Regions from separate parts of the Nonomuraea sp. NPDC050202 genome, predicted to be linked through region 3. Evidence: riboswitches for the same ligand, from Rfam matches in the RefSeq annotation. Region 3 holds a riboswitch; each other region holds the start of a gene.
What was found. A riboswitch is a leader RNA that binds a small molecule or an ion and turns the genes downstream of it on or off. The one in region 3 is predicted to bind cyclic di-AMP.
Positions count from the first base shown of each region.

Region 1: linked by a shared signal. The riboswitch ahead of AB0I79_RS01655 (C40 family peptidase) and the one ahead of AB0I79_RS14895 (C40 family peptidase) in region 3 are both predicted to bind cyclic di-AMP.
Region 2: linked by a shared signal. The riboswitch ahead of AB0I79_RS26260 (hypothetical protein) and the one ahead of AB0I79_RS14895 (C40 family peptidase) in region 3 are both predicted to bind cyclic di-AMP.
Region 4: linked by a shared signal. The riboswitch ahead of AB0I79_RS15885 (hypothetical protein) and the one ahead of AB0I79_RS14895 (C40 family peptidase) in region 3 are both predicted to bind cyclic di-AMP.

Region 1 is NZ_JBFALF010000001.1:318,140-320,331, forward strand. Features, by position in the region: gene AB0I79_RS01650 (NlpC/P60 family protein) at 1-96, shown strand, start outside; cyclic di-AMP (ydaO/yuaA leader) riboswitch at 702-865, shown strand; gene AB0I79_RS01655 (C40 family peptidase) at 939-1,463, shown strand; gene AB0I79_RS01660 (hypothetical protein) at 1,563-2,192, shown strand, end outside.
Region 2 is NZ_JBFALF010000010.1:20,045-22,236, forward strand. Features, by position in the region: gene galT (galactose-1-phosphate uridylyltransferase) at 1-862, shown strand, start outside; cyclic di-AMP (ydaO/yuaA leader) riboswitch at 931-1,075, shown strand; gene AB0I79_RS26260 (hypothetical protein) at 1,082-2,038, shown strand; gene AB0I79_RS26265 (response regulator transcription factor) at 2,051-2,192, opposite strand, start outside.
Region 3 is NZ_JBFALF010000004.1:251,999-254,190, forward strand. Features, by position in the region: gene AB0I79_RS14885 (hypothetical protein) at 1-252, opposite strand, end outside; gene AB0I79_RS14890 (SSI family serine proteinase inhibitor) at 353-742, shown strand; gene AB0I79_RS14895 (C40 family peptidase) at 800-1,204, opposite strand; cyclic di-AMP (ydaO/yuaA leader) riboswitch at 1,412-1,556, opposite strand; gene AB0I79_RS14900 (3-isopropylmalate dehydrogenase) at 1,655-2,192, shown strand, end outside.
Region 4 is NZ_JBFALF010000004.1:452,193-454,384, forward strand. Features, by position in the region: gene AB0I79_RS15875 (rod shape-determining protein) at 1-79, opposite strand, end outside; gene AB0I79_RS15880 (DUF5302 domain-containing protein) at 412-612, shown strand; cyclic di-AMP (ydaO/yuaA leader) riboswitch at 776-911, shown strand; gene AB0I79_RS15885 (hypothetical protein) at 1,097-1,819, shown strand; gene AB0I79_RS15890 (alpha/beta fold hydrolase) at 1,886-2,192, shown strand, end outside.

The sequences.
Region 1 (2,192 bases), on a different contig from region 3:
GGCCAGATCGTCCACGCGCCGCAGACAGGCGATGTCGTCAAGGTCGTCAAGCTCTCGGGCTACGGTCGTTCCCTCGTCGGAGCGGTCCGCCCGTAACCAGTTCTGGTCTCCTGAGGGCCGGGCGTGGCCGCACCCGTTTCGGTCTCCGGTGGCCGTATTCAGGCGTGCCGAAGTGCGCGGGCCTCTGTGGGCGCATCCGGCGCCCTGCCAGGTCAGTAACTACGATCGAGAATAGTAGATCGTCGCCTTCGTGGCGGCCTGAGGTCCACTCTGCTCAGGGGTGACGAATACTGCGGGGTCCGTAGATTTCGGTGCTTGCTCGGGCATGGCGGGGCGTTGCGGGACAGAGCGAGCGGGAGCGCTCCCAGTGGCCTTGCTCACGTTTAAAGGGTGTCAAATGTGGCTTAAGTGACAATTGGGACCTGACAAGCCCGCCGGTTTCCAAGTGTGAGCAGAGTCACATTTCGGTAACAGAACCTGGTGTTCCAGCAGGGGTTTCAAACTTGACACCACCCTCTGCCTGATCTTTACAAGCTGACTCACCCTTTGCCGATTCTTGACCTTTCGACGTAGCTTCTGGCGTCGTCGCGGTGAACAAGCCATGTCGCCGCGAACCCCGCACCGGGTCTGCCCCGATGCGAGACAGACAAAAGAATCCGCCGGTCGCTCCCCGAGCATCCCCACATCGAATCTGGATCGGGGCACGCGGCCTGCCGAATCCGTGCAGCCAGGAGCACGGAGCCGGGGACCCAAGCGATCCCGAGTTCCCAAGGGATCAGGGGTGAGTCGGCGCGCCATCGCGCCGTAGGGCGACTTCCACGCCCGAATCCGTCAGCTAACCCGGTAGGCGTTCGTGGAAGACACAAGGAGAAATCCTGTCTAGTCCCCTGCAGAACCCCCGCCTGTCCTGCCTTGCCCTGAGTGGCGTAGCACTCACGATGACCGTGACGGCCGGAGGTCTCGTCCTCCATGCCCCAACGGCTCAGGCGACGACGACGAGCGATGCGGCCGCTCCGACGACGGTGAAGGCGGAAACCACCGCCAAGTCGTCCAAGAAGGCCACGGTCGCCCAGCGAAGGGCAGCCAAGCTCGCTCGGCAGAAAGTGAAAGCCCGCAAGGCCATCGCCGTGGCCAAGAACCAGATCGGTGACCCGTACCGGTACGGAGGCACAGGGCCTGGTTCGTTTGACTGCTCCGGTCTCGTCCAGTTCGCCTGGAAGAAGGCCGGCGTCAAGCTCCCGCGCGTGGCGAGCAGCCAGTTCGCCCGTACCAAGAAGAAGGTCTCCTGGCGCAATCTCAAGCCTGGCGACCTGATGTTCTTCAGCGGGCTCGGCCATGTGGGCATGTACGTCGGCAAGGGCAAGATGATCCACTCGCCACGGACAGGCGAACGGGTACGCATCGACAAGCTGAGCGGATGGCGCCGATCGTCCTTCGTGGGCGCTGTTCGTCCCGGCATGTGAAGAAGCCCCGTCCGGATTCTTGGAGGATTTCCTGGATCCGGACGGGGCTCTCGCACGTCCGGGGCTCTCAGCAGGCAGGGCGCACTACGATCGGGCATCGTGTTCGAGCAGGTGAGCCGGCGAGCCGTGGTGACGGGCCTGCTGCTCCTCGTCCCCGCCGCGGCCACCCCGCTGCCCGATTCCCCCATCCTTCCCCCCGAGCTGCGCGGCCTGTGGCCGGGGCGGCGTACGGCCGTCAGCCGCGGCGTCCGGTCCACCGTCGCAGGTCCCGGCACGGTCCCGCCCGAGCGGCTCGACGAGCTGGCGCGCAGGGCCGACAGCGCGGGCGCGCGGGTCTCGGCCGTGCTCGGCAGGCCGGTACGCCCCCTGGTCGTGCTGCCGGAGTCCGGCCGCGACGCCGCCCGCCTGGCCGGTGCGGGACGGCTCGACGGGCTGGCCGCCGTGGCCGACGGCCGGCGCGTGATCGTCGTGCCCGAGGCGTTCGCCACCCTCAACCCCACCGGCAGGGACGTGGTCCTCACCCACGAGCTGACCCACGTCGTGGCCGGCACCGACGGCCTGCCCGTCTGGCTGTACGAGGGTTTCGCCGACTACGTCGGCTACCGCGACGCCGGGCTGCCGGTGGCGACCGCCGCCGCCGAGCTGGCGGCGGAGGTGCGGGCCGGGCGGCTGCCGAGCGCTTTGCCCGGGCCTGAGGCTTTCGCGGCCGACGGGCGTGACCCGAACCGG
Region 2 (2,192 bases), on a different contig from region 3:
CCCGCTGTGCCCGTCGTCGGACACGCGGTCGTCGGAGATCCCGTCCTACGACTACGACGTGGTCGTGTTCGAGAACCGATTCCCCTCTTTCTCCACAAATATCGGGACTTATGGGGAGCCGGGTGGACTGAGCGAGGTCCGTCCGGCCGTGGGGCGGTGCGAGGTGGTGTGCTTCACCTCCGACCACTCCTCCTCCTTCTCCAGGCTCTCCGACTCCCAGGTGGAGCTGGTCATGGAGGCGTGGGCCGACCGTACGGCCGAGCTGTCCCAGATCGAGGGCGTGGAGCAGGTGTTCTGCTTCGAGAACCGGGGCGAGGAGATCGGCATCACGCTGGCCCACCCGCACGGCCAGATCTACGCCTACCCGTACGTGACGCCCAGGACCAAGCTGCAGCTCGCCACCGCCGGGCGTTACACCAAGGGCAACCTGTTCGCCGACGTGCTGGCCGCCGAGCGGGAGGCGGGGACCCGGGTGGTGGCCGCCAACGAGCTGTGGACGGCCTTCGTGCCGGCCGCCGCGCGCTGGCCGTTCGAGGTGCACCTCTACCCGCACCGGCAGGTGCCCGACCTGGCGGCGCTCACCGAGGAGGAGCGGGCGGCGTTCGCGCCGCTGTACACCTCGGTGCTGCGGGCGTTCGACGGGCTGTTCGACATGACGATGCCGTACATCGCGGCCTGGCACCAGGCGCCGGTGCGGGAGGGCAGGGAGCTGGCGTACCTGCATCTGGAGCTGTTCAGCATCAGGCGGGCACCGAACAAGCTCAAGTTCCTGGCAGGATCGGAGTCCGCGATGGGCGCCTTCGTGAACGACGTGCTGCCGGAAGAGGCGGCACGCATGATTCGATCACAGATAGATCACTAATGGATTTCTAGTTAAGGTCGCATTACTCGTGATCTACCACTAATATCCCCATATGCACCGGCCGTAACGGCCGCAGCATGCCTAATCCCGGGCGCCTCGCCCGGGAGCCGGGGACCCAAACCGCACCTGGGGTGAATCCGCTACGGCGGTAGGGAATCGCACCTCCCATGCCCGAACCCGTCAGCTAACCCGGCCGGCAGAGGGAGAGGAAACATCCACGTGGCGGCTTCGTCCCCCGCGATCCTTGCCATCGGCCTCATCACCGCCACCGCCGTCGCCCTGTCGGCGGCCCCCGCCTCAGCGGCGCCCAAACCGACGGAAGCCGAGCTCCGTACCCAGCTCAAGCAGCTCAACAGCAAGGTCGACAAGCTCATCGAGCAGTACAACCTCAAGCGCGTCGAGCTGGCCAAGGCCCAGGAGGCCGCCAAGACGGCCGCCGCCAAGCTGGCCGCCGCCGAGCAGACGCTGGCCGGCGCCGAGCAGCGGGTCGCCGACATCGCCCGCCTGCGCTACCAGAACGGCGACCCCTCCTCGCTGCCGGGCTTCATGCTCCCGACGGACGCCGACAGCGCCGCCCTGCTCGAACAGCTCACGGCCGAGCAGCAGGCGCTCGTCGCGATCGTGGCCAAGGCCCGCGACGACAAGAAGAAGGCCAGCGAGGAGGCCGCCGCGCTGACGGCCAGGATCAAGTCGGACGCGGCCGAGGTGGACGAGCAGCGCGACGAGGCCGAGGACGTCATCGAGGACATCAAGGACAAGCTCGAAGACCTCATCCCGTACGGCACGGGCCGCAACGCCAACGGCACCTGGGCGCCCGAGCTGCCCACGGGCACCGACAACATCACCTCCCGTACGCGGCTGATGAAGGCCCAGGTGGAGAAGAACTTCTCGCTGCCGTACGCGGTGGGCTGCTTCCGCTCGGGCTCCAGCGGCGAGCACCCGCTCGGCCGGGCCTGCGACTTCATGATGAGCGCGGGCGGCGCGATGCCCACGGCCGTGAACAGCGCGCTCGGCGACCGGATCGCAGCCTGGGCGATCAAGAACCAGGGCAGGCTGGGCATCAAGTACGTGATCTGGAAGCAGCGGATCAACCAGGGGTCCGGCTGGCGCGCCATGTCCGACCGCGGCAGCGTCACCGAGAACCACTTCGACCACGTGCACATCTCGATGAACTAGCGAGCCGAAGGGTCAGGGCCGCTCGGGCGCTCGCGGGACGAGCAGCCCCCGGTTGAACGCCTCGGTGACGGCGGCGGCGCGGTCGCCCACGCCGAGCTTGGCGTAGATGTTCAGCAGGTGGCTCTTGACCGTGGCCTCGGTGATGAACAGCCGG
Region 3 (2,192 bases):
CACGAGCTTGATGATCGAGGCCACCGTCCGGTGCACGGCCGACAGGCGATCGAAGCCGTCGATGTCGAACGCGCTCACCGCCTCCAGGCAGCGCAGCCCCGGATGGATGGCCTGGTCGATCCGCTCGATCGCCTCCGCCGCCATCCGGTCGCCGAGTATCGGGTGCGGGGAGGTCGCGTCGAGCGCTCTGCCGTACAGGGTGGCCAGGAGCGTCGCCTTCTCCCCGGTCAGGTGCACCTTCTCGGATGACATATCCGACACGCTACGCCCGTGGTACCAACACCTGCCCTTCTGGATACGAAGAGTGTTGATAGCGTCGCTCTACGTATTCATCCCTGCAGGAGGTTCCCCCATGCGCGCTTCCCTGAGCGTGATCCGTCGCGCCGCGACCGTAGCCCTGCCCGCTCTGACCGTCGCGGCGCTGCTCGCCGTCCCCGCCCACGCGCAGGAGTCCTACCTGCGCATCACCACCTACCACGGCGGCAGCACCACGCAGTGGTTCCTGACCTGCCGTCCGGAAGGCGGCGTCCACCCCGACCCCGTCGCCGCCTGCGACAGGCTGGACGAGTTCGGCGGCGACCTGGACCGGATCAGGTACCGGCCGGACGTGCCCTGCCCGAAGATCTTCGACCCGGTGCACGTCGAGATCCGGGGCGACTATCGGGGCGAGCCGAAGGACTTCGCCGACGACTACCCGAACCCGTGCTTCGTGGCGCACCTCGCCGCCCCGATCGTGCCCTGACCGCCTGCTGAGGAGGGCGAGCGGCCCCGCGGGGGAAAGCGGGGCCGCTCGGGCTTCTCAGAGGGTGGCGGTCACGTCGGCGGGTACGGATTCGCGGCGCTGTTCGAGCTGTTCGGCCCACTGGCGCACGCCCTTGGGGTCCGGCCGGACGGCACCGACGAAGGCCTGCCTGCGCCAGTCGGAGAGCTTCTCCTCCTTCACCACGTCGCCCGACCGCGGCGCGTGCACCATGTGGCCGGGCTTGGAGATCATCCCGACGTGGCCCAGGTTGCTGAAGAACACCAGGTCGCCGGGTCTTAGATCGTTCCAGGAGATCTTCCTGGAGAAGGCCCCGTACTGCTCGCGGGCCGTTCTCGGCAGGTCGATCCCCGCCTTCTCGTACGCCCGAAGCATGAGCCCCGAGCAGTCGTACCCTCGATCGCTGGTTCCGCCCCAGACGTACGGGATGCCGCGCTTGTTCATGGCGAAGTCGAGGGCGATCTTCCAGGCGGGTCTGGGCGCCTGGGCCTGCCTGATGCGCCGGATCTCGGCGCCGGTGAGGGTGGTGGTGTCCTTGTCGGTGGCGGACCGGGCGGCGACCTCGTCGCCGGTGGCCGCCTGGGCGGCGGGGGTGGCCAGGATGAGTCCGGCAGAAGCTGCTGCCAGGACGATGGCGGTGCGAGACAGAGCACTGTCCTTCCATGCGGCCGACCGGGTTAGCTGACGGGCTCGGGCCTGGAAGACAGCCCTACGGCGATGACCGCCGATTCGCCCCTGGGGGAAAGTGGGTCCCCGGCTCCACGCAGCGGCTGCGTGGATTAGGCTCGACGGACTCTAACGAAACGGTCAAAAGGTCGCAATCCCCCCAAACCGGACGTCCGGAAAATGAGATGGTGTGTTCGTCAGACGAGACGAGCCGGTATGGTTGCCGTCATGGAGTCGCGTAACATCCGCCTGGCCGTCATCCCTGGGGATGGCATCGGCACCGAGGTCGTCGCCGAAGGGCTCAAGGTCCTGGAGGCAGTAGGCACGAAGATCGAGCCCACGCACTACGACCTGGGAGCCGCACGCTACCACCGTACCGGCGAGACTCTCCCCGACTCGGTGCTCGACGAGCTGCGCGGCTACGACGCGATCCTGCTCGGCGCCATCGGCGACCCCAGCGTGCCGCCCGGCATCCTCGAGCGCGACCTCCTGCTGCGACTCCGCTTCGCCTTCGACCACTACGTCAACCTGCGGCCGGTCAAGCTGTTCCCCGGCGTGGCGACCCCCCTGGCCGACACGCCGACGGAGAACATCGACATGATCGTCGTGCGTGAGGGCACCGAGGGCCTCTACGCCGGCACGGGCGGCGTCATGCGGCGCGGCACGCCGCACGAGATCGCCACCCAGGAGTCGCTCAACACCGCCCACGGCGTCGAGCGCGTGGTGCGTTACGCGTTCGAGAAGGCCAAGTCCCGGCCGCGCAGGA
Region 4 (2,192 bases), 200 kb from region 3:
CGATGCCCTTGCGTTTGACGTAGATCCGCGTGCTCGCCGCTCCCAGATCCATCGCCAGGTCACGACCGAGGAGTCTCATCGCGGGATTACTTTCCGGATCCGTTCCAACACAACACCACGAACGGAACGGATCCCCTTTACCTGTTACCCCTGGAACTGTGATCGACGAAGACCGCGAGGCCGAGCGTTACGACGCGGCCCGCGGCGGGCCGGTCCGGTCGTCGCCGGGGCGGCCCGGCACGGGCTGCGGCCGGGCGGCGAGTCGCGGTTCGCCGGCCACGGGCAGGGCCGCTCGGGCGGTCCCGGCCCGGTCTTCCGCTTGCTGTCTTTCACCGCGCAGTGAGCCCGGTTTCGCGTCATAAGCAGTGCCGTGCGAAGCTGTGAACTGTCCCCAACACCATGGAGGTCCTCATGGCGGATACACCGGAGCCGGAAGTCAGCGAAACTCCCGAGGACGAGCTGAAGCGCAAGTTCCGCGAGGCGCTGGAGCGCAAGCGCAACCAGCACGGCGGATCGGGCGCGGGTGGCAGGGGCGGCGACCCATCCAAGATCCACGGGGCGCACGGTCCGGCTGCGAGTAAAAGATCGTTCAGGCGCAAGAGCGGCGGCTGACGCTGGAATTCTGCGGGGGTACGGCGTGCCGTGCCCCCTTTTCCTTTGCCTGGACAGGTAGATCTTTCGCCCGATTCGTGAAGAATCGTTTGCAGATGTCCGTTTCCGTGGCTACTGTAATCGCCATTACCAGCCGGTGACCCAGTCCTTACCCCAGGAGGACGGCCGGTTGGCGCCGAATCCCGAACTTCGGGAACCGGGGAACCACCTCCGTTGGGGTGAATCCGGCTCCGTGCCGGTAGGGCAACTCCACCGCCCGAACCCGTCAGCTAACCCGGTAGGCGTGATGGAGAGGACAACTTACCCCATGCATCAGCGCGTCGTACCCCCGGACCGCGTCTTGACGGCCGCCTGCTGAGCGGCCCCCTTCCTCAAAGGCTCGTATCTTGCGCTCCGCGTAGCGACCTCGCGGCGCTCTGCCCCGCTGCGCCCTCATCCCCTGAGTGCAACCTCCCTGTCCCCCAGTGAAGGGTTTTGCTGCTTCATGTATGCCCGTTTTGGCCTGCGTTCCCTCGCCGTGCTGACCGCCTCCGCCGCCTGCGCGATGAGCATCGCCGGCACGGCCGCCCACGCCGACACCGACACCGGTGAAAAGATCTTGCTCAAGGGCTCGACCACTGCCTCGTACTTCTGGGACGACGCCTCCGGCCGCGCCGGTGACACGGGCCTGCCGGCCAGTGGCAAGCCGATGCAGAAGGGGCTGGCCGCCAGCCCGAGCTGGCCGCTGCTGACCGAGGGTTACGTGGTCTACAAGGGCAAGAAGATGCCCTTCTTCGTGGGTGACCGCGGGCCGGGCGCGCCCTCCAATCGCGGCATCATGCTGGACCTCGACGCCAAGACGTTCGCCGAGCTGACCGGCGGCGAGTTCAACTCCAGCACGCTGGGCGTGGACGGCATCGGCGGCCAGGGCCACATCGAGGTCGACTACGTCATCACCAAGTGGGGCGACGGCGTGGGCAAGAAGAACTACCCGGTGCCGTTCTCGACCGGCGCCTGGGCCGAGCGCGACACCAACCCGGCGACCCCGCCGCAGGCCGAGGAGGACTCCTCCGCCGCGGGCGGCAGCCTCCCTGACGCCCCCGCGGACGAGCCGGAGAAGGAGTCCGGCCTGGTCGGCACCGCGCTGATGGCCGGCGTGCTGTCCGTGGCGGGCGGTGGCGCGCTGCTCGGCGGGGAGCGCCTGCGGGCCGCGTTCATGAAGCGCTGAGCTCCCGCATCAAATCGGAGCGGATGACCTTTACGTGACGACGACCAGAATGTCATTCTGGTCGTCGTGACCATCCGCGCAGCCGCGAACGGCATCGACATCGCCTACGAGAGCTTCGGCTCACCCACCGGGCGCCCGCTGCTCCTCATCATGGGGCTCGGCGCCCAGCTCATCCAATGGGACGAGGGGTTCTGCGAGCTCCTGGCGGAGCAGGGACACCACGTCGTACGGTTCGACAACCGCGACGCGGGCCTGTCCACGCACCTCCACGAGCACGGCCTGCCCGCGATGGGAGCCGCGCCGCCGTACCTGCTGGACGACCTGGCCGACGACACCGCGGCCCTCATGGACGCGCTCGGCTGGCCGGCGGCCC